Regions from separate parts of the Streptomyces sp. NPDC017993 genome, predicted to be linked through region 2. Evidence: riboswitches for the same ligand, from Rfam matches in the RefSeq annotation. Region 2 holds a riboswitch; each other region holds the start of a gene.
What was found. A riboswitch is a leader RNA that binds a small molecule or an ion and turns the genes downstream of it on or off. The one in region 2 is predicted to bind thiamine pyrophosphate.
Positions count from the first base shown of each region.

Region 1: it holds a riboswitch for thiamine pyrophosphate, as region 2 does, so the genes downstream of both, thiO (glycine oxidase ThiO) here and ACH4FH_RS19915 (thiamine ABC transporter substrate binding subunit) in region 2, are expected to answer to the same signal.
Region 3: it holds a riboswitch for thiamine pyrophosphate, as region 2 does, so the genes downstream of both, thiC (phosphomethylpyrimidine synthase ThiC) here and ACH4FH_RS19915 (thiamine ABC transporter substrate binding subunit) in region 2, are expected to answer to the same signal.

Region 1 covers NZ_JBIRGO010000007.1:42,264-49,018, forward strand. The annotation lists gene ACH4FH_RS14340 (DUF4396 domain-containing protein) at 1-190, opposite strand, end outside; gene ACH4FH_RS14345 (deoxyribonuclease IV) at 259-1,161, opposite strand; gene pknB (Stk1 family PASTA domain-containing Ser/Thr kinase) at 1,244-3,217, opposite strand; gene ACH4FH_RS14355 (thiazole synthase) at 3,364-4,158, opposite strand; gene thiS (sulfur carrier protein ThiS) at 4,168-4,383, opposite strand; gene thiO (glycine oxidase ThiO) at 4,380-5,606, opposite strand; TPP riboswitch at 5,604-5,716, opposite strand; gene ACH4FH_RS14370 (NAD(P)/FAD-dependent oxidoreductase) at 5,872-6,755, shown strand, end outside.
Region 2 covers NZ_JBIRGO010000010.1:94,044-100,798, reverse strand. The annotation lists gene rlmN (23S rRNA (adenine(2503)-C(2))-methyltransferase RlmN) at 1-687, shown strand, start outside; TPP riboswitch at 721-841, shown strand; gene ACH4FH_RS19915 (thiamine ABC transporter substrate binding subunit) at 946-2,031, shown strand; gene ACH4FH_RS19910 (ABC transporter permease) at 2,070-3,776, shown strand; gene ACH4FH_RS19905 (ABC transporter ATP-binding protein) at 3,777-4,847, shown strand; gene ACH4FH_RS19900 (hypothetical protein) at 4,912-5,964, opposite strand; gene ACH4FH_RS19895 (LOG family protein) at 6,129-6,755, opposite strand, start outside.
Region 3 covers NZ_JBIRGO010000002.1:191,900-198,654, reverse strand. The annotation lists gene ACH4FH_RS03925 (YibE/F family protein) at 1-954, opposite strand, end outside; TPP riboswitch at 1,024-1,181, shown strand; gene thiC (phosphomethylpyrimidine synthase ThiC) at 1,176-2,978, shown strand; gene ACH4FH_RS03915 (hypothetical protein) at 3,135-3,512, opposite strand; gene ACH4FH_RS03910 (copper chaperone PCu(A)C) at 3,541-3,933, opposite strand; gene ACH4FH_RS03905 (hypothetical protein) at 4,333-4,698, opposite strand; gene ACH4FH_RS03900 (helix-turn-helix transcriptional regulator) at 4,702-5,970, opposite strand; gene ACH4FH_RS03895 (DUF6415 family natural product biosynthesis protein) at 6,138-6,551, shown strand.

The sequences.
Region 1 (6,755 bases), on a different contig from region 2:
CGGTGCCGATCACCATGCCGAGAACCTCGCCGATGGCGCAGCCGGTGAGGCAGTGCAGGGTGGCCCGGGCGGCCGTCCCCCAGTCCGTCGGTGGGTGATCGCCGGGGCCGCCCGGAGTGTGGGACGCGTGCGGGTCGCGTCCGGTGGGATCCGCGTGTTCGAGGTGTTCCTCGTGCCCGTGCAGCTTCATGGAAACCCCCAGGGGAGGGTGCGGTCACTTGCCGACGATCACCAAGTTATACCCCCCTAGGGTATCCATCAAGAGGTGGGAGACCAGGCTTCGCGCAGCTCCTTGAGGCGGGACACGTCCGCCGCGTGCCCCTCCTTGCCGCCCGGCGTCTCGATCACCAGCGGAACGCCATCGGTCGCGGGATGGGCGAACAGCTCCCCGAACGGCTCGGCACCGATATGGCCCGCGCCGATGTTCGCGTGGCGGTCCTTGTGGGCACCCACCACGTCCTTGGAGTCATTGGCGTGGATCAGCCGCAGCCGGCCCTCGCCCGCCACCTCCACCAGCTCGTCCAGAAGCAGCTTCGTGCCGCCCGGCGCCGCCAGGTCGTGGCCCGCCGCGAAGGCGTGGCAGGTGTCCAGGCAGACCCCGAGCTTGGGGTGCCGGTCCAGCGCGTCGAAGTACGGGCCGAGATCCTCGGCGAGCGCGCACAGCGACGCGCCCTGGCCGGCCGTCGACTCCAGCAGCAGCCACGGGTCGTCGTCGTGCGTCAGCTCGTCGAGCAGCGGCCGCATCCGCTCCCTGACCTGGGCCAGAGCCACGTCGCGGGCCCGTCCGCCGGTCGCCGAGCCGGTGTGCACGACCACGCCGAGCGCGCCGATCTCCCGTCCGCGCCGCAGCGAGTGGCGCAGCGATTCCACGGACTTGTCGACCGTCGCCTCGGTGTGCGAGCCGAAGTTGATCAGATACGGGGCGTGGACATACGCCGGGATCCCGTCCCGCGCGCAGGCCGCCCGGAACGCCTCGTCCTGGTCGGGGTTGCCGGGCGGGGTCGCCCAGCCGCGCGGGTTGGCCACGAAGACCTGCACGGTCTCGCCGCCGATCTCGCGGGCGTAGGGGAGGCCGACCTTGGCCAGGCCGCCGGCGACCGGGACATGGCCCCCGACCGGGTTACGGCGACGGGAGGGCTGCGGGGAAGAGGGAGTGCTCACCTTCCCAGGGTGCCAGGTCCGCCGCGGCCGCAGGTCGCCGGTCCGGGGCCCGGACCGGCGACCACGCTTGCACGGACCGGCGCTACAGCGCGCCCTTGAGCCTGATGGTGATCGTGTCGCCCTTGGGGGCCTGCTCCCCGGCCTCGACCGACTGGGAGTCGACCGTGTCCTGAGGGAACAGCAACGGCTTCTTCACCTCGACCGCGAACCCCAGGGCCCGCAGCTCCCGCCTGGCGTCCTCGACGTCCTTGCCGGTGACATCCGGCACGGTGATCATCTCGGGCCCCTTGGAGACCGTGAGGGTGACCGTCTCGCCCTCGCCCAGGCTTTCGCCCTCGGCCGTCGACTGCCGGGCGATGGTGCCCTTGTCCTCCTCGGAGTGGACCGGCGCCGCCGCGAACTTCACCCGGAGTCCGGCCTCGCGCAGCGTCTCCTGCGCGTCGGCCCGGTCGTCGCCGACCACATCGGGCATCTCCACCTCGGCGCCCCGGCTGATCGTGAGCGCGACGGCCGTGTCGGGCCGCCGCTTGCTGCCCGCGGCCGGGTCCGTACGGATCACCGAGCCCCTGGCGACCTCGTCGCTGAACCCCCGGGTCTCGGTGCCCGGCGTCAGGCCGAGGTCGCGCAGCCGGCGCTTGGCGTCGGCGACCGGTGTGCCCGACAGGTCCGGGATCGAGACGATCTCGGGGCCGCGGGAGACGGTGAGGGTGACCGTGCCGTTGCCCCGGATCCGCTTGCCGTTGGCCGGGTCCGTCGCCATGACATGGCCGCGCTGGACGTTCGCGCTGTAGCCGCGCGACACCTTCACGCCGAGCCCCTCGTCGCGGAGCGTCTTCTCGGCCTTGGACTGCGGCATGTCCAGCACCGCGGGGACGGTCGTGAACTGGCCGGAATTGATGTACCAGACGCCCGTGCCCACCCCGAGGAGCAGCAGCACGGCCGCGACGATGGTGGCGAACCTGCGCCGCTGCAACAGCCCGCCGCGCGGCGCCGGCGCGGACGCCCGGCGCAGCCGAGTGGTGCGGTCGGTGGGCGGCGCGGCGTCCGCCGGTGGCACCTCGAGCCGGCTGGTGCGGTTCAGCTCCGCCTCCCCGGTGGCACCGGGCAGCGGCAGCTGTACGCCGCCGGGCCGCGGCAGCACGTCCGTACGCTCCGAGCCGGCGCCGTCCGCGACCGCCTTCGCCTGCGGCGGCACCGCGTCCAGCTGCTCGTCGGTCAGCCCGGCACGGACCGCCTGCGAGCGGGACAGCATCGCCACCGCGTCCTGGGGGCGCTGCTGCGGATCGCGGGCGGTGGCCAGCGCGACCAGCTCGTCGAGCTGCCCGGCCAGGCCGGGAACGGCCTGCGAGGGCGGTGGTACGTCCTCGTGCAGATGCTGGTAGAGGACCTGCGCCGCGGAACCGCCGGTGTGCGGCTTGCCGCCGGTCAGCATCTCGTAGAGCACCACGCCGCAGGCGTAGACATCGACCCGGGCGTCGGCCGTGCCGCTGTCGATCTGCTCGGGGGCGAGGTAGGAGACGGTTCCCAGGATCGCGCCGGTGGAGGTGGTGTGGGTGTCGACGGTGCGCACCAGGCCGAAGTCGGCGACCTTGACCCGGCCGTCGTCGCCGATGAGGACGTTCTCCGGCTTCATGTCGCGGTGGACCAGGCCGGCGCGGTGCGCGGCGCCCAGGGCGGCGAGGATCGGCTCCAGAATGTCCAGCGCGGCCCGCGGCTGCAGGGCGCCCCGCTCACGCAGGACGTCGCGCAGGGTGCAGCCGGCGACGTACTCCATCGCCAGATAGACGTAGGTGCCGTCCGCGCCCTGGTCGAAGACGCCCACCACATTCGGGTGGGACAGGCGCGCGACCGACTTGGCCTCGCGGATGAAGCGCTCGACGAACGCCTGGTCCGTCGCGAGGGTCGGGTGCATGACCTTCAGCGCCAGCACGCGGTCGAGCCGGGTGTCCACCGCCCGGTAGACGGTGGCCATACCGCCGGCGGCGATGCGCGCCTGGACGCGGTAGCGGCCGTCGAGCAGCTGGCCCACGAGCGGGTCCTGAAGGGTGGTATCCACGGCAGAGAAGTCTACGAGGAACCACCGACACGTCGAACGCCGCGGCGGTCACCCGGGGCGTACTGCAGCCGAACGGTGACAGGAGCACCGGCCACGGACCGCCGCTCCGGGGTCGGAGCCCGCGAGCGGCGGGCCCGCCCGCCGGGTCAGAACGCAGGCCGCTCCGGGTCCAGCTCCGCCACGCCCTCGGTGGGCGAGGACGCGTGCGCGAAGTGCCGGCGCGGGATCCGGCCCGCGCGGTGCGCCAGCCGGCCAGCCTCGACCGCGTGCCGCATGGCGTCCGCCATCAGCTCCGGTTCCTGGGCCCGGGTCACCGCCGACGCCAGCATCACCGCCGCGCAGCCCAGCTCCATGGCGAGCGCGGCATCGGAGGCGGTGCCGGCACCGGCGTCCAGCACGACGGGGACGCCGGCCCGCTCGGTGATCAGCTGGAAGTTGTGCGGATTGCGGATGCCCAGGCCGGAGCCGATGGGGGAGCCGAGCGGCATGATCGCGGCGCACCCCACCTCCTCCAGCTTGCGGGCCAGCACCGGATCGTCGTTGGTGTACGGCAGCACCGTGAAACCGTCGTCCACCAGCGTCTCGGCGGCGTCCAGCAGCTCGATCGGGTCGGGCAGGAGGGTGCGCTCGTCGGCGACGACCTCCAGCTTGACCCAGTCCGTGCCGAGCGCCTCCCGGGCGAGCCGGGCGGTGAGCACCGCCTCGCCCGCGGTGAAGCAGCCCGCGGTGTTCGGCAGCACCTGGATGCCGTGCCGTTCCAGCACGGACAGCACCGAGCCCTGCACGGTCGGGTCCAGGCGCCGCATGGCGACCGTCGTCAGCTCCGTACCGGAGGCGAGCAGCGCGCGCTCCAGGACGTCGAGGCTGGGCGCGCCACCCGTTCCCATGATCAGACGGGATCGGAACGCGGTCCCGGCGATGGTGAGAAGATCATCGGCCATCGGTGCGGATCAGCCTCCCTGGACCGCGGTGAGCACCTCGACGCGGTCGCCGTCGCCGAGCGGGGTGAGGGGCCAGCGGGTGCGTGGCACCACGGTCTCGTTGACCGCGGCGGCCACCCCGGCGGGCGCCTTGGACAGGGTCGCGACGAGCCGGTCCAGGGTGAGGCCGGCGGGGACGTCGCGGGATTCGCCGTTGACGGACACGGACACGGTCGGGGCGCTCATACGGGCTGCTCCTGTGGGGCGCGGGCGCTTTCCGGCCGCGAGCCGGCGGTGGCGGAGAAGCGCGCGGGGGAGAAGGGGCGGGCCTCTTCCGGGAGGCTTCCGGTGGCCAGTACCTCGGCCATCGCGTCGCCGGTGACCGGGGTCAGCAGGACCCCGTTGCGGAAGTGGCCGGTGGCCAGATGGAGGCCGGGCAGCGCGGTCGGGCCCAGCATCGGCGCGTTGTCCGGCGAGGTCGGGCGCAGCCCCGCGCAGGTCTCGACGAGCGGCAGCTCGGTGATGCCGGGGACCAGCTCGTGCGCGTCCCGCAGCAGCTCGTAGACCCCGCCGGCGGTGACGGTGGTGTCCCAGCCCAGCTCCTCGCTGGTGGCGCCGACGACCAGCTCCCCGTCCTCCCGGGGCACCAGGTAAAGGGGGCCGCCGCGGACGACCGCCCGTACGGTGCGCGACAGCAAGGGGGAGCCGCCGCGCGGTGGCTCCGGCATACGCAGCCGCAGCACCTGGCCCTTGACCGGGCGCACCGGCGGCAGCACGTCCTCGGGGACACCGGCCAGCCGCCCGCTGTAGCTGCCCCCGGCCAGCACGACCTGGCCGGCCGACAGCCGTGTGCCGTCGGCGAGCTCGGCCCCGGTCGCCCGGTCGCCGTGGACCGTCAGGCGCTCCGCCCAGCTGCGGTGGAAGGTCACCCCCGCGCGTTCGCAGGCGATCAGCAGGGCGCTCGCCAGCCGGCGCGGATCCACCTGGTGATCGCCGTCCACCCGCAGCCCGCCGCGTACGCCGGGTGCGAGCATCGGCTCCAGGCGACGGCACTCGCGCCCCGTCAGCCACTGTGAATCCAGGCCCGAGCGGGTCTGCAGGGCGTGGAGCTCGCGCAGGTGGGCGCGGTCGTCGGCGTCCAGGGCGACGGCGAGGGTGCCGCACCTGCGGTAGCCGACCTGCTGTCCGCTGGACTCCTCCAGCTCCGCCGCGAAGCGCGGATAGCGTTCCGCGGAGGCGAGGTTGAGCCCGAGCAGGGTCTGCTCGCCGTAGTGCAGCTCGGTGACGGCGGCGAGCATGCCCGCCGCGACCCGGGCCGCCCCGCCGCCGGGCGCGGGGTCGGCCACGGCGGCGCGCAGCCCGCGGCCGGCCGCCCGCCAGGCGGTGACGAGTCCGATGATGCCGCCCCCGATGACGAGGACATCGGGGTGCGTGGTCGCAGCGGCCGATGGTGTGGCAGGTGGATGCATGGGCGTCCAGCCCCTCCCTTCGCCGGCATGACCCGGATCAGGTTCGTACGGTCGGAGGCCGGCCAGCCTCCCTCTCAGCCCGGTGCGTCCGGGCTCCCGCGAGTGCGTGTACCCGTCACCCTAATACGCGTCCGCGACGCGTCGTAAGGGAGCGCCCCGGGCCGTCGGCGGGCCGGCGTTCCGGCGTGACCGCCGGTGACGCTGTGTCAGAGATCTCCTTGCGCGCTGCTGCGAGCGGCGCGACCCGCCGTCCTAGAGTGATCGCGTGAGCCAGCAGAGCAAGTCTTCCCAGGCCCCTGACCGCACGCCGCGCGTGGTGATCGTCGGCGCGGGAATCGCGGGTGTGCAGACCGCGGTCGCGCTGCGCGAACAGGGTTGGCGCGGCGCCGTCACGCTGCTCGGCGACGAGCCCCACCAGCCCTACGACCGGCCCCCGCTGTCCAAGGCGGTGCTGCTCGGCAAGGCCGACGGCTCCACCTTCGACGTCGACTTCCCCGCGCTCGGCATCGATCTGCAGCTCAGCCGGCCGGTCACCGGTCTGGTGCCGGACGCCCACGTCGTCGAGACGGCCGACGGGCCCGTCCCCTATGACTACGCCGTGATCGCCACCGGCGCCGATCCGATCCACCTGCCTGGCGGCGAATCGCAGCCCGGCGTCCATCTGCTGCGCACCCTCGACGACGCGGAGCGGCTGCGGCCGGTGCTGGCCGCCCGGCAGCGCATCGTCGTCGTCGGGGCCGGCTGGATCGGCGCCGAGTTCGCGACCGCGGCACGCGAGTCCGGCTGCGCGGTCACCGTCGTCGAGGCGTCCGACCGCCCGCTGGCCGGTGCGCTGCCCGCCGAGGTCGCCGCCCACATGACCGGCTGGTACACCGAGGCGGGAGCCGAGCTGCGCACCGGCGTACCGGTCGACTCCGTGCGGCCGGGCGCGGTCGAGCTCGCGGACGGCACGACGCTGCCCGCCGACGCGGTGGTGGTCGGGATCGGCGCCAGGCCGGCGACCGGCTGGCTGGGCGGCTCGGGAATCGAGCTGTCCCCCAAGGACGGTTCCGTGCATGCCGACGAGTGGCTGCGCACCTCCGCACCCGACGTGTACGCGGTCGGCGACTGCGCGTCGTTCCCGTCCGCCCGCTACGGCCGCCGGCTGCT
Region 2 (6,755 bases):
GCGGGGCTGGACCGCAACCTCTCGACCGCCGAGATCGTGCACCAGATCGTCGACGGGATGCGGGCGCTGCGGGACGGCGAGGTGCCGGGCGGGCCGGCGCGGCTGTCGAACATCGTCTTCATGGGGATGGGCGAGCCGCTGGCCAACTACAAGCGGGTGGTCGGCGCCGTCCGGCGGCTGACGGACCCCGAGCCGGACGGGCTGGGCCTGTCCCAGCGGGGTATCACCGTTTCCACCGTCGGCCTGGTGCCGGCGATGCTGCGGTTCGCCGACGAGGGGTTCAAGTGCCGGCTCGCGGTGTCGCTGCACGCCCCGGACGACGAGCTGCGGGACGAGCTGGTGCCCGTCAACACCCGCTGGAAGGTCCGCGAGGTGCTGGACGCGGCCTGGGAGTACGCGGAGAAGTCCGGGCGTCGTATCTCCATCGAGTACGCGCTGATCCGGGACATCAATGACCAGGCGTGGCGCGGTGACCTGCTGGGACGGCTGCTCAAGGGCAAGCGCGTCCATGTCAACCTGATCCCGCTGAACCCGACGCCCGGCTCGAAGTGGACCGCCTCGCGGCCCGAGGACGAGCGGGCGTTCGTCCAGGCCATCGAGGCGCACGGCGTCCCGGTGACCGTGCGGGACACCCGTGGTCAGGAGATCGACGGGGCCTGCGGACAGCTCGCGGCCTCGGAACGCTGACCGCTCGCTGGTACCGTGTGATCGAACAAATGCACATTCCGACAGGGGAGCGCCACAGCGCTGAGAGTGCGGTCGCGTCGTAGTCATACGGTGCCCGCAGACCCTTGAACCTCGCCCGGGTCATTCCGGGTAGGAAGTTCGGTCGTCACTCATGCTGTTGCGCCCCGCCCCGGTCCGTCCGCCGTACGTCCTGCGACGTCTTCTGCGGTGGGCTCCGGGCGGGGCCGCGTCTCTTCCTGGCCAGCCAGGAGGAAATCAGTGAGCACCACCAGCAAGGTCATCGCGACCGCGCTCGCCGCCGCGGTCGGTATGACCGTCCTCGCCGGATGCGGCGGCTCGGACGGCGGCAGCGGGAGCGCCGCGGACGCCAAGACCGTGACGCTCGTCAGCCACGACTCCTTCAACGTGTCGAAGTCGGTGCTCGCCGCGTTCGAGAAGGAGAGCGGCTACAAGGTCAAGATGCTCAAGGGCGGCGATGCCGGGAAGGCCGTCAACCAGGCGATCCTGTCCAAGGACAACCCGCAGGGCGATGTGTTCTTCGGCATCGACAACACCCTGCTCTCGCGTGGCCTGGACGAGGGCATCTTCAGCCCGTACAAGGCCAAGGGCCTGGACAGCGTCCCGGGCGAGCTCCAGCTCGACAAGGCCGAGCACCGCGTCACCCCCCTCGACTACGGCGACATCTGCGTCAACTACGACCGCGCCTACTTCGAGAAGCACAAGATCGCGCCGCCGAAGAGCTTCGACGATCTGATCAAGCCCGAGTACAAGGGGCTGCTCCTGACGGAGAACGCCGCGACGTCCTCGCCGGGCCTCGCCTTCCAGCTCGGCACCATCGCGAAGTACGGCGCCGACGGCTGGCAGGACTACTGGAAGAAGCTCAAGGCCAACGGCGTCGAGGTCGTCGACGGCTGGGAGCAGGCGTACTACGAGCGGTTCACGGGCTCGGCCGCCGCCAAGGGCAAGGGCGACAAGCCGCTGGTGGTCTCCTACGCGTCCAGCCCGCCGGCCGAGGTCCTCGGCAAGAAGCCGCAGCCCGAGCAGGCGCCGACCGGCGTCGCGACCGGCACCTGCTTCCGCCAGGTCGAATTCGGCGGCCTGCTCAAGGGTGCGAAGAACGAGAAGGGCGGCAAGGCGCTGCTGGACTTCCTGCTGAGCAAGCAGTTCCAGGAGGACGTGCCGCTGCAGATGTTCGTCAACCCGGCCCGCAAGGACGCCGAGCTGCCGGAGCTGTTCACCAAGTACGGCGCGACGATCGACAAGCCGGCGACGCTCGCCCCGGAGAAGATCACCGAGAACCGCGAACAGTGGATCAAGCAGTGGTCCTCGCTCGTACTGAAGTAGCCCGTGGCCGGCGCGGGAACACCGCGCGGGGAACGGCGGTGCGGCTCGGCCTGATGGCCCTGCCGCTCGCCTTCTTCGCGCTGTTCTTCGCCTACCCCGTCGTCTCGATCGTCGGACGGGGGCTGAAGGACGGCGGGCAGTGGCAGCTCTCCCGGATCGGTGAGGTGCTCGGCGATCCGGACCTGCTGCACGTCCTGTGGTTCACCGTCTGGCAGGCGGCCGCCTCCACCGCGCTGACGCTGCTGATCGCGCTGCCCGGCGCGTATGTCTTCGCGCGCTTCGACTTCCCCGGCAAACAGCTGCTGCGGGCCGTCGTGATGGTGCCGTTCGTGCTGCCGACCGTGGTCGTCGGCTCGGCCTTCCTCGCCCTGGTCGGGCGCGGCGGCCTGCTGGACGACCTGTGGGGCGTACGGCTGGACACCTCGGTGTGGGCGATCCTGCTGGCGCACGTCTTCTTCAACTACGCGGTGGTCGTACGGACCGTCGGCGGCCTGTGGGGGCAGCTCGACCCCCGTCAGGAAGAGGCCGCCCGGGTGCTGGGCGCCGGACGGTTCGCGGCCTGGCGGCGGGTGACGCTGCCCGCGCTGGGGCCGGCCGTCGCGGCCGCCGCGCTGATGGTCTTCCTCTTCACCTTCACCTCCTTCGGGGTGGTGCAGATCCTGGGCGGGCCCACCTTCTCCACGCTGGAGGTGGAGATCTACCGGCAGACCGCCGACTTCCTGGACCTGCCGACCGCCGCGGTCCTCACCATGATCCAGTTCACCGCGGTCCTGGGCCTGCTGTCGCTGCACGCCTGGACGGTGCGCCGCCGGGAGTCCGCCCTGCGGCTCGTCGACGCGTCGCAGACCGCGCGCCGGCCGCGCGGCGCCGGCCAGTGGGCGCTGCTGTGGAGCACGCTCGCCGTCATCGCCGTCCTGCTCATCGCTCCGCTGCTGGTCCTCGCGGAGCGCTCGTTCGCCGGGCCGGACGGCTACAGCGCGGTCTTCTACGAGACGCTGGGATCGGCCGCGACCGCCGACAGCACCTTCGCTGTCCCCCCCCTCGAAGCGCTCTGGAACTCCCTCGCCTACGCGGCCGTCGCGACGTTGATCGCGCTGGTGGTCGGCGGTCTGGCGGCGGCCGCACTCACCCTCCCCGCATCGCGCGGCCGTGCGGCGGGCAAGGTCCCCACGGCCGGCCGGCTCGTCCGCGGGTTCGACGCGCTGCTGATGCTGCCGCTAGGGGTCTCGGCGGTGACCGTCGGCTTCGGATTCCTGATCACGCTCGACAGGCCGCCGCTCGACCTGCGCTCCTCGTGGTGGCTGGTGCCGCTCGCCCAGGCGCTGGTCGGGGTGCCGTTCGTGGTCCGGACGATGCTGCCCGTACTGCGGGCGGTGGACGGCCGGCTGCGGGAGGCGGCCGCGGTGCTCGGCGCCTCACCCTGGCGGGTGTGGCGCGAGGTGGACCTGCCGATGGTGCGGCGGGCGCTGCTGATCGCCGCCGGCTTCGCCTTCGCCGTATCGCTCGGCGAGTTCGGGGCCACGGTCTTCATCGCGCGGCCGGACCAGCCGACCCTGCCGGTGGCCGTCGCCCGGCTGCTGGGGCGGGCCGGCGAGCAGAACTACGGGCAGGCGATGGCCCTGTCGACCATCTTGATGGTGGTGTGCGCCTGCGCCCTGCTGGCCCTGGAGCGCCTCCGCCTCCGCCCCCGGCCCCGCACGGGCCCGGCCGGGGGAACCCCCATCGACCACACCGGGGAGTTCTAGATGACCGCACAGGACCTGGCCGCAGGTCGGGAGTTGCTGCAACTGGGCGGGGTGACCGTCCGGTTCGACACCTCCGGTGAGCGGCCCGCGCTGAACGCGGTGGATCTGGACGTCTCCGCCCACGAGATCGTGTGTGTCCTGGGGCCGAGCGGCAGCGGGAAGTCCACTCTGCTGCGGGTCGTCGCGGGACTGCAACAGGCCGACGCGGGGCGGGTGTTGCTGGAGGGGCGGGACCAGGCGGGAGTGCCCACGCACCGGCGCGGGGTCGGCATGATGTTCCAGGACCACCAGCTCTTCCCGCAGCGTGACGTCGCCGGCAATGTCGCCTTCGGGCTGCGGATGCGGCGTGCCTCGCGGGCCGACCAGGAGCGTACGGTCGCCGAACTGCTCGACCTCGTCGGGCTGCCGGGCGCCCAGCGGCGCGCCGTGGCCTCGCTGTCCGGCGGTGAACAGCAGCGCGTCGCTTTGGCCCGCGCGCTCGCCCCGCGCCCCCGGCTGCTGATGCTCGACGAGCCGCTCGGGCAGCTCGACCGCGGGCTGCGTGAGCGCCTGGTCGTCGAACTGCGGCGGCTCTTCAAGGAGTTGGGGACGACCGTGCTCGCCGTCACGCACGACCAGGGCGAGGCGTTCGCGCTCGCCGACCGGGTCGTGGTGATGCAGGACGGGCGCATCGCGCAGACCGGCACCCCGCTGGAGGTCTGGCAGCGGCCCGCAACCGCCTTCGTCGCCCGCTTCCTCGGCTTCGACAACGTGGTCGATGCGACGGTGCAGGGCGAGGCCGCCGCCACACCCTGGGGCAAGGTGCCGGTCCCGGACGGTACCCCGGACGGCCCGTGCCGCCTTCTCGTCCGCCCGGCCGGGGTGCGGCTGACTCCCGCCGAGGAGGGCCTGACCTGCACGGTCACGGCCCGTACATTCCGCGGCACCCATGTCGCCCTGCTGCTCCAGCCGGCCGGCGCGCCCTCGCTGGAGGCGGCGTGCGCGCTCCGGGACGCGCCGGAGAGCGGGGAGCGGGTGGGCGTCGCCTTCGCCGCGGAGGATGTCGTGGTGCTGGACGCCTCGGCGGAGTAGGGGAGCGGAGCGGGAGGGAGCCGGTTCGCGCCGGCTCGGGCCCGGCTCCTCCTCGGTGCGTTCCTTACGCGGAGCCGGTCCGGTCGCCGGCCAATGAGGGGGCGGGGCGACCCTCCTGCCCGGACCTCGCCTCCGCGCCGTCGCCGGCCACCGCTGCCGGTGCCGGCCCGTCGTCCTGCGACGAATCGCTCCCAGCTGTCCCCGCGGCCTGCCCCGCCGATTCGTCCCCGCTCACCGCACCGGGATCGGCCTCCGGCTCCCCGAACCAGGCGACCGCGACGGCACCGGCCACCGCCACCAGGAAGCCGAGGACGGCGACCCAGGCGAAGCCCGGGCGGGAGGAGTCCCCCAGCCACAGCACACCCAGGATGCCCGGCACCACGGTTTCGCCGACCACCAGCGCGGCGGTGGCGCCGTTGACCGAACCGATCTGCAGGGCGACGGTGTGCAGATACATCCCGCCGATGCCCGCGACGAGGATCGTGTAGAGGGCCGGATCCGCGAGGAGCGAGGACAGCTCGAAGGGATCCACGCCGTTCAGCACCCGGACGCCGACGCCGAGGGCGCCGAAGCCCAGGCCGGAGAGGAGGCCGGCGAGGATCGCGGCCCGGCTGCCGAGCAGGCGCACCAGCAGCGTGCCGCCGCCGATGAGCACGACGGAGGCGACCAGCAGCCACCAGTGGGTGGCGAGCGAGGCGTCGCCGCCGCCTTCGGAGCCCGCGGCGGTAGCCAGCAGCACCAGAGCGGAGCAGACCACGGCGATGGAGGTCCACTCGGCCCGGCTGAGCCGGATACCGAGGAGCTTGATGCCGAGCACCGCCGTGATCACCAGGTTGGCGCTGATCACGGTCTGGGACAGGAACAACGGCAGCAGCCGGGCGGCCAGCGCCCCCAGCGCGAAGCCGAGGAAGTCCAGCACCGTGCCCACCATGAATTCCCAGGTCACAGCAGCTTTTGCGGTGGACGACAGGCTGGGGCCGCCGTGCTGCGTGACGCCGCTGCCGGACGCGGCAGCGGCCTCCTGGCGGGCGGACCGCCGCGAACCCACCGCCTGCAGGACCGAACCCGTGCCGTAGCAGGCAGACGCCGCCACGGCCGTCAGAAGGCCGATGATCACCAAGAACTCCGTTCGCGCGCTGCCCGCAGGGCCGCTGCCTGCACGACCTTTTCCGCACCTGGTCAGGCAGACGCGCATTCCGGGACGTGCGTTGCCTCAGCGGGCAAAGATCCGCCGGACGGGTGACGAAAGCCGGTGGGGCGTCGCCGGTCCCGGCCGGGCGCTCAGGCCTCCGCCGCCGTCAGCCTGGCCAGCGCCTCCGGAGCCTCGTCCACGGAGTCCACCAGGGCGATCCGGGAGGCCATCGGGCGGCCCTCCGCGAGCGCCTGGAGCAACGGCCAGGTCGGCAGCCTCTCGGTCCAGTGCTCGCGGTTGACCAGCACCATGGGGGTCGGCTCGCCCCGCGAACCGTAGAAGTTGGGGGTGGCGTTGTCGAAGATCTCCTGCACGGTGCCGGCGGCTCCCGGCAGGAACACCACACCCGCGTTGGAATGCGCCAACAGCCCGTCCTCGCGCACCGCGTTGACGAAGTACTTCGCGATGTGCGAGGCGAAGGCGTTCGGCGGCTCGTGGCCGTAGAACCAGGTGGGGATGCCGATCGAGGTGCCGCCGCCCGGCCGGCTCCGGCGCACCGCGAAGGCGGCCCGCGCCCAGTCGGTGACCGAAGGCGTGAAGTGTGGGACCGCGCTCAGCAGTTCCAGCGCCGAGTCGAGCATGCCGTCCTCGAAGGGAGCGGCGTACGCACCGAGGTTCGCGGCCTCCATCGCGCCGGGGCCGCCGCCCGTCGCCACCGTCAGGCCGCCGCGGGAGAGTTCGCGGGCGAGGCGGGCCGCGCCGGCGTAGGCGGCGGA
Region 3 (6,755 bases), on a different contig from region 2:
CAGCTCCCAGACCGCGGCGGTCTGGGTCACCGTCACATCGTCGAGCACACCCAGCGAACCAATGATGATCCCCGCCAGCAGCAGGCCCCGGATCTCGATGTCCGGGTACAGGCCGTGCACCAGTCCGGTGGTGTCGTCGGTGTTGCCGGTCAGCAGTGCCCAGCCGATGAACACCGACCCGAGCAGGCCGATCAGCAGCAGTGAGGCGAGCGTCCCGAGCACTGCCACCGATGTTCTGGCCGTCAGCCCATGGCACATGTACAGCGCGATCAGCATGATCGCGCTGCCCCCGACCACCGCCACCACCAGCGGATTGGAGCCCTGCAGGATGGCCGGGAGGATGAACAGCGTCAGCACGCCGAAGCTCGCCAGCAGCGCCACCAGCGCGAGCACTCCGCGCAGGCGTCCCACGGCCACCACCGCGAGCGCGAAGATCCCGGCCAGCACCCACATCGGGAAGCTCCGGTCGACGTCGCTGACCGAGTACTGCAGGTCCTTGGGCGCGTTGGGGGAGTACGCGACCACCACGTCCTGCCCGGTCGTGTAGTGCCGCGAGGCGTCCGGCGTCACCACCGTCTGGAAGGTCCGCCCGGCGTTCTCGCCGGTGGTGACCTTGATCGTCACCTGGTCGCAGTCCTTGCCGGTCGTCGATCCTCCGCCCGGTTGCTGCCCCGGCGGTGGCGTGGGCTGCGGCTGCTGCTCGGCGTTGACATCGGCGCAGTTCACCTTGTCCACCTTGAGCACCGTCGCCTGCTCCGTGGGCTGGTCGAAGCCCACACCGGACGGCTTGTGCGCCGGTGCGCCGCCCGGCCAGAGCACGGCCAGACCGACGACCACCGCGGCGGCGAACGGGATCAGAACGGCCGCGATGACCTTCCGCAGATGGCGGGATACGGGCGCGGCAGGCGCGTGGCCGTGCGCGTGGCTATGCGTATGGGGCTCCTGGCTGCTCACCGCCCGATCATCGCAAGAACGCAGGGGCCCCCTGGCCACCACGCCACATCGGCCGCTACCGTGGTGGCACTTTGCAATCGCGGGAGCTCGGAGCACCGGGCTGAGAGGGCGCTGACCTCCGCGGGACGTCCGGCAGACGCCGGGACGCAACCCACGGAAGATCGCTGCGTCGACCGCCGAACCTGTTACCGGGTAATGCCGGCGTAGGGAGTTGGGTCTACATGACTCTGCAGGATGCACGCACGCCCGAAAACGGTGCCGGTGGCCTTTCCGGCGACGGCGCCGAGCCGACGATCGGCTGGCACAAGGGCTATGTCTCCGGTTCGCGGCCCGACCTTCGGGTCCCGGTCCGGAAGGTGCACCTCACCAACGGCAAGGACGTGACGCTCTACGACACGTCAGGGCCGTACACCGACCCCAATATCGAAACCGACGTCCGACGCGGCCTCGCGCCGCTGCGGGAGAACTGGATCATCGCCCGCGGTGACACCGAGGAGTACGCGGGCCGTCCGCTGCGGCCCGAGGACGACGGCCTCAAGCACACCTCGCCGCGCGGCGGCCTCAAGAACCTCGACGCGGTCTTCCCCGGCCGGCCCCGGCAGCCGCGCCGCGGCCGGGACGGCGCGGCGGTCACCCAGCTCGCGTACGCGCAGCGCGGCGAGATCACCGCGGAGATGGAGTACGTCGCCGTCCGCGAGAACGTCACGCCGGAGTTCGTCCGCGACGAGATCGCGGCCGGCCGTGCGGTGCTGCCGGTCAACATCAACCACCCGGAGATCGAGCCGATGATCATCGGCAAGAACTTCCTGGTGAAGGTGAACGCCAACATCGGCAACTCCGCCGTCACCTCCTCGATCGAGGAGGAGGTGGACAAGATGACCTGGGCTACCAAGTGGGGCGCCGACACGGTCATGGACCTGTCCACCGGCCGCAACATCCACACCACCCGCGAGTGGGTGCTGCGCAACTCCCCCGTCCCCATCGGCACCGTTCCCCTCTACCAGGCACTGGAGAAGGTCGACGGCAAGGCCGAGGAGCTGACCTGGGAGATCTACAAGGACACCGTCATCGAGCAGGCCGAACAGGGCGTCGACTACATGACGGTGCATGCCGGTGTGCTGCTCCGTTACGTGCCCCTCACGGCCCGCCGCAAGACCGGCATCGTCTCGCGCGGCGGATCGATCATGGCCGCCTGGTGCCTGGCGCACCACCAGGAGTCCTTCCTCTACACCCACTTCGAGGAACTCTGCGAGATCCTCGCCTCCTACGACGTCACCTACTCCCTCGGTGACGGCCTGCGTCCCGGCTCCATCGCGGACGCCAACGACGAGGCGCAGTTCGCCGAGCTGCGCACCCTCGGCGAGCTGAACACCATCGCCAAGCGGCACGGCGTCCAGACGATGATCGAAGGCCCGGGACACGTCCCGATGCACAAGATCAAGGAGAACATCGACCTCCAGCAGGAGATCTGCGAAGAGGCGCCGTTCTACACGCTCGGCCCGCTGACCACCGACATCGCGCCTGCCTACGACCACATCACCTCCGGTATCGGCGCCGCGATGATCGCCTGGTGGGGCACCGCGATGCTCTGCTACGTCACGCCCAAGGAGCACCTGGGCCTACCGGACCGCGACGACGTCAAGACCGGCGTCATCACCTACAAGATCGCGGCTCACGCGGCGGACCTCGCCAAGGGCCACCCCGGCGCCCAGGAATGGGACGACGCGCTGTCCGACGCCCGCTTCGAATTCCGCTGGGAGGACCAGTTCAACCTGGCCCTCGACCCGGACACCGCCCGGTCCTTCCACGACCAGACGCTGCCCGCGGAGCCGGCGAAGACGGCCCACTTCTGCTCGATGTGCGGCCCGAAGTTCTGCTCCATGAAGATTAGTAGAAGCATCACAGAGCAATTTGCCCCTGATCTCGCTGTGACCAGCGATGATGAGGTTCAAGCGGGGATGCTCGCCAAGTCGAAGGAGTTCGCGGCATCGGGCAACAGGGTCTACCTGCCTATTGCTGACTGATCTTCTGACGTCTCAGCGTCCCCGGGCATATGTGCTCGGGGACGCCTGAGTGAGGAGGCAGGCCCCTTCTCACCGTGATCGAGAGAACGACGGCGGCCACCGCGCCACGTGCCCGTCTGGCCGGGTCCTTCTGCGGACACTTGGTCCGCTGCGCTGTTACTTCTCGATCGTGATGTCGGCGAAGCTGATGAGGAAGGCGTCGGGGTCGTCGTCCTCGTCGAGGTGGTAACTGGCGCTGGCCCAGGCGTCGGTGAGGCGGATGCGGCGGGAGGCGGGGTTGGCGGGGTCTCCGGCGATGAGGACGACGTCCTGGTGGGTGTCGGTGTTCTCGACGTCCTCGACCCAGGTGGTGGTGGCCGGGTGGCGGACGTCGCCGCGGGTGAGGACCACGTTGCCCCACAGGGGTACGGGGGCGTTGGGGTTGGAGGTGAGGAAGGCGTCGATATCGAGGTCGTTGTTGATGAGGGTGAGCTTGGTGACGGAGTCGAGCGCTTCGGCGTGGTTGTTGCCGAGGTCGAGGTGGTATGCGGTCATGTTGGGGTCTCCTGGTGGCGTCGGCGGGTCAGTACAGCTCGGGGGAGGTACGGACGGGCATCCGCATTTTGAAGACCTTGCCGTCGCTCAGGAAGAAGATGACGCGGGCGTTGTCGCCCGGGGTGATCAGGTGAGTCGGCTTCTGGAACATGATGTGGTACTTGCCCGGTACGAGCGCGAACTCGCCCTTGGCGGGGATGGTGAACTTGTCGACCTTGACCATCTTCGAGCTCTCGCTGTCGACGACGGTCTGATAGATCGAGATGTCCTTGTAGTCGGGGCTCTTGATCTTGGTGACGTCGAAGCTCTGGTCGGAGGAGTTCTTCAGGGTGACGTAGCCGGCGGCGGGTAGAGCGTTCGGCAGCCAGCGGACCCAGTAGCTCTTCTCCGCAGGTGTGATGTCGGTGGATTTCGGCGTCATTGATGTGCTCCCTTTCGTGGGGTCCCTCGACCCCACCCGGTGAACACGCTATGCATTCGCCCGATCACGCAATAGGTTGTGCGCGGAAGATCATCCGATCCGGTGGCGAGCCCCTGCACCTACCGCAGGAATCGCCTTCAGAGACGTCCCAGCCCACCGACCGGCCAGGCAAGCTAGGCCGATCTCGTTGAACTGATGGATCACATGCCGCAGCGATTCCTCGTTCGCCCGCATAGTTGGGCGATCCCCGGACTCAGCCTCCGCCGATCGCGGCCAGCGGCCCTTACGCTCACCCGCATCCGAGCGGTCCTGGCGCCATGCACCGCCAACCCGGCAAACGTTGCCGGTCAAAGCACTATGGCGTCAGCCTCGTGCGTGCTCAAGGTTGACGTCAGACCGTCAGCCCAAGGACTTGTCGATGGCCTCGAAGATGTCGGAGTCGGTTTCCTTCTGCCAGTCCGGCAGCTCGGGCCAGTCGGCGACGTAGCCGGGCTTCGGGTCCTCGAAGTGCTTGAACATTTGGGCTGTCCAGCACGTCGCGACGAACCGGCCCTTTTGCTCGCGTGTCAGTCTCGACGCGTGGCCCGCGCTCACTTCGAGAAACTGTCGGACCTGCTCGTATACGGCAGCCGCAGCCTGGCGTTCCCAGTCGGGGGTGTCCTCCCAGGGAGTGACATAGCCGGCCTTCGGCTCGCCGGGGAAGTGCTCGCGTACGCCAGCGATCCACGTTTCCCGGAACAGCCGGGCGCCCTCGGTCTGTGACATGTTCTACCCCTCTCCTCGCACAGTGCTCAGTGCGTCGATCTCGGCTCCCAGCTCGGCCACGCGCCCATCGCGGACCAAGGGGCCAAATTCGGCTCGCAGGTCCCGGAGTCTACGGGCGACGTAGCCGGAGGAAGATTCCCTGGCGAGTTGTACGGCCTGGCCGCCGAACGTGACTACTTGCTCAAGGTCACGCCGCTTTGCTCCGATCGCAGCGAGGTCGGTAAGCACGGCGCCTCGGCGTCGGAACGACTGGCCTTCAGCGAGGGCTTCTTGCTTAAGGGCGCTCTGCAGAGCCTTCTCGGCGAGGTCGAGCCGTCCAAGCTGCACGTAGCGCGCCCCGCGGTCCTCTGCTAGCCGCGATCCGTCAAAGCGCAACCACCCGCCGTTGTGGCCTGGGCCAGCAAGCTCCTGCACCTTGTCTGCTTCGTCTAGAGCGCGTTCGCAGCCATTCAAGTCGCCAAGGCCGGCATGGGCCACGGCCTGTACAGAGGCGACCCAGTGGCGTGTCGACAGGGAGCTATCGCCGCGCTTGGCGACCCTCTCGGCGGCCGACAGAATTCCGGCGGCTTCTCTATACCGGTGCTCGTACACATCGACGTATGCATGCCGGACGAGTGCGCATGCCCAGAGGTCGAACGACCCTGAGTCTTTGCTAGCTGATGCGGCGAGTGTGTAGGACGCTGCTGCGTCTGCGTAGCGGTTGTTGTCGAAGGCCAGTTCTCCGGCTAGCTGGAAGAGGTCGCCGGCAGCTCCGCAGAGAACCTGGACCTCTGAGGGTGAGCGTCCATGCATCGACTCGTTGAGGGCTGCCAACTGCTCACGAACGATGGGGTACACAGACCTCTTTGCGCGAGCGAGCTGGTAGACCTGCCAGAGGTGGCTGTTCATGCGCAGGAAGTCAGTGGAGGCGCCTCGGCGCACTGCCTCGCTGTTCGCGTCGGCTTCGTCATCGGGTAGCGCGGCAAGAGCACCGGTTATGGCAATCGCACGCAGGAATTCGCGTCGGATCATGTCGTCGGTGTCCCCTGAACCGTTGTGAGCCCTTGGCGCCGACCCTGCGGGCTCCTGGGGGGTGGCTTGTGGCTGGGCCACCAGGGCGTCAAGTTCGGCGAGGTCGACTTGCAGTATCTCGGCCAGCTTCGGTCGTAACGGCGGCTGAGGTGCGGTCTTTCCGTTCTCCCAGCGGCCGACCGTCGTGCGGTCAACGCCGAGGGCATGCGCAAACGACTCCTGACTGTAGCCCAGGACTTTTCGCCGTTCAGCAAGACCCATGCTGGGCCCCTTCCCGCTTTCATCGCCTGCTAGGCGGGGGTGCACCACGGTGCATCTGATGTGCATCAAGACTGCCTCATGGATGCTGTGGAGAGCTCCAACTCATCGCGGTTCCCTTGACGGTGTCAGCTACATGGGACTGGTCGACGCCATCAAGGGGTGCAGCCATGGGAACGCAGAGCCTGGGATCGAGTGAGCGTGAGCAAGCCCCGGTTCGCTTGGACAACCTCCTCAAGGAAGCTACCGAGCGCTCGGCAAATGTTGATGAGGTCAAGACCGCCATCGTCCGGGCGCTCCCCGAGTTTTCGGCGTTGCCTCCGTACGCAGAGCTGTGTGAGTTGCATCAGGTACTGCTGAAGCACATTGAGGTGCTGAGGCCGCTGGCGGCGGCTCGGATTGACGGTCTGAACCATGGCACGGCGGCGTGGTACGGGAAGCGGGCCAAGCTGGACTCGGTTCCGTACGAGGTGTGTCGGGGGCTGGGCTCTGGGTTGCAGTCGGCCGCGTCGCAGGTGCAGCGTCTCGGCTACACCTTGCGGTTCCTCCTGGAGAACTCCGGTGCTCAGGGGGCGGACGGATGAGCGGCCGGCATGCGCTTCCGAAGCCGACAGTTGACGGTGTGCTGTCCGTTGTCTGGGGTCTCGGCTCCCTCGCTACCTTCGGCCTGCTGGGCGTGCAGATCGCAGACACATCCGTCCAGGCCGCCCCTGTCCCTGTCTCTCAGCCGGGCGCGGAGCCGTTCGAAACGCAGTCGGACGGTATCGGGCCCAGTGGGGAGGTCCGCT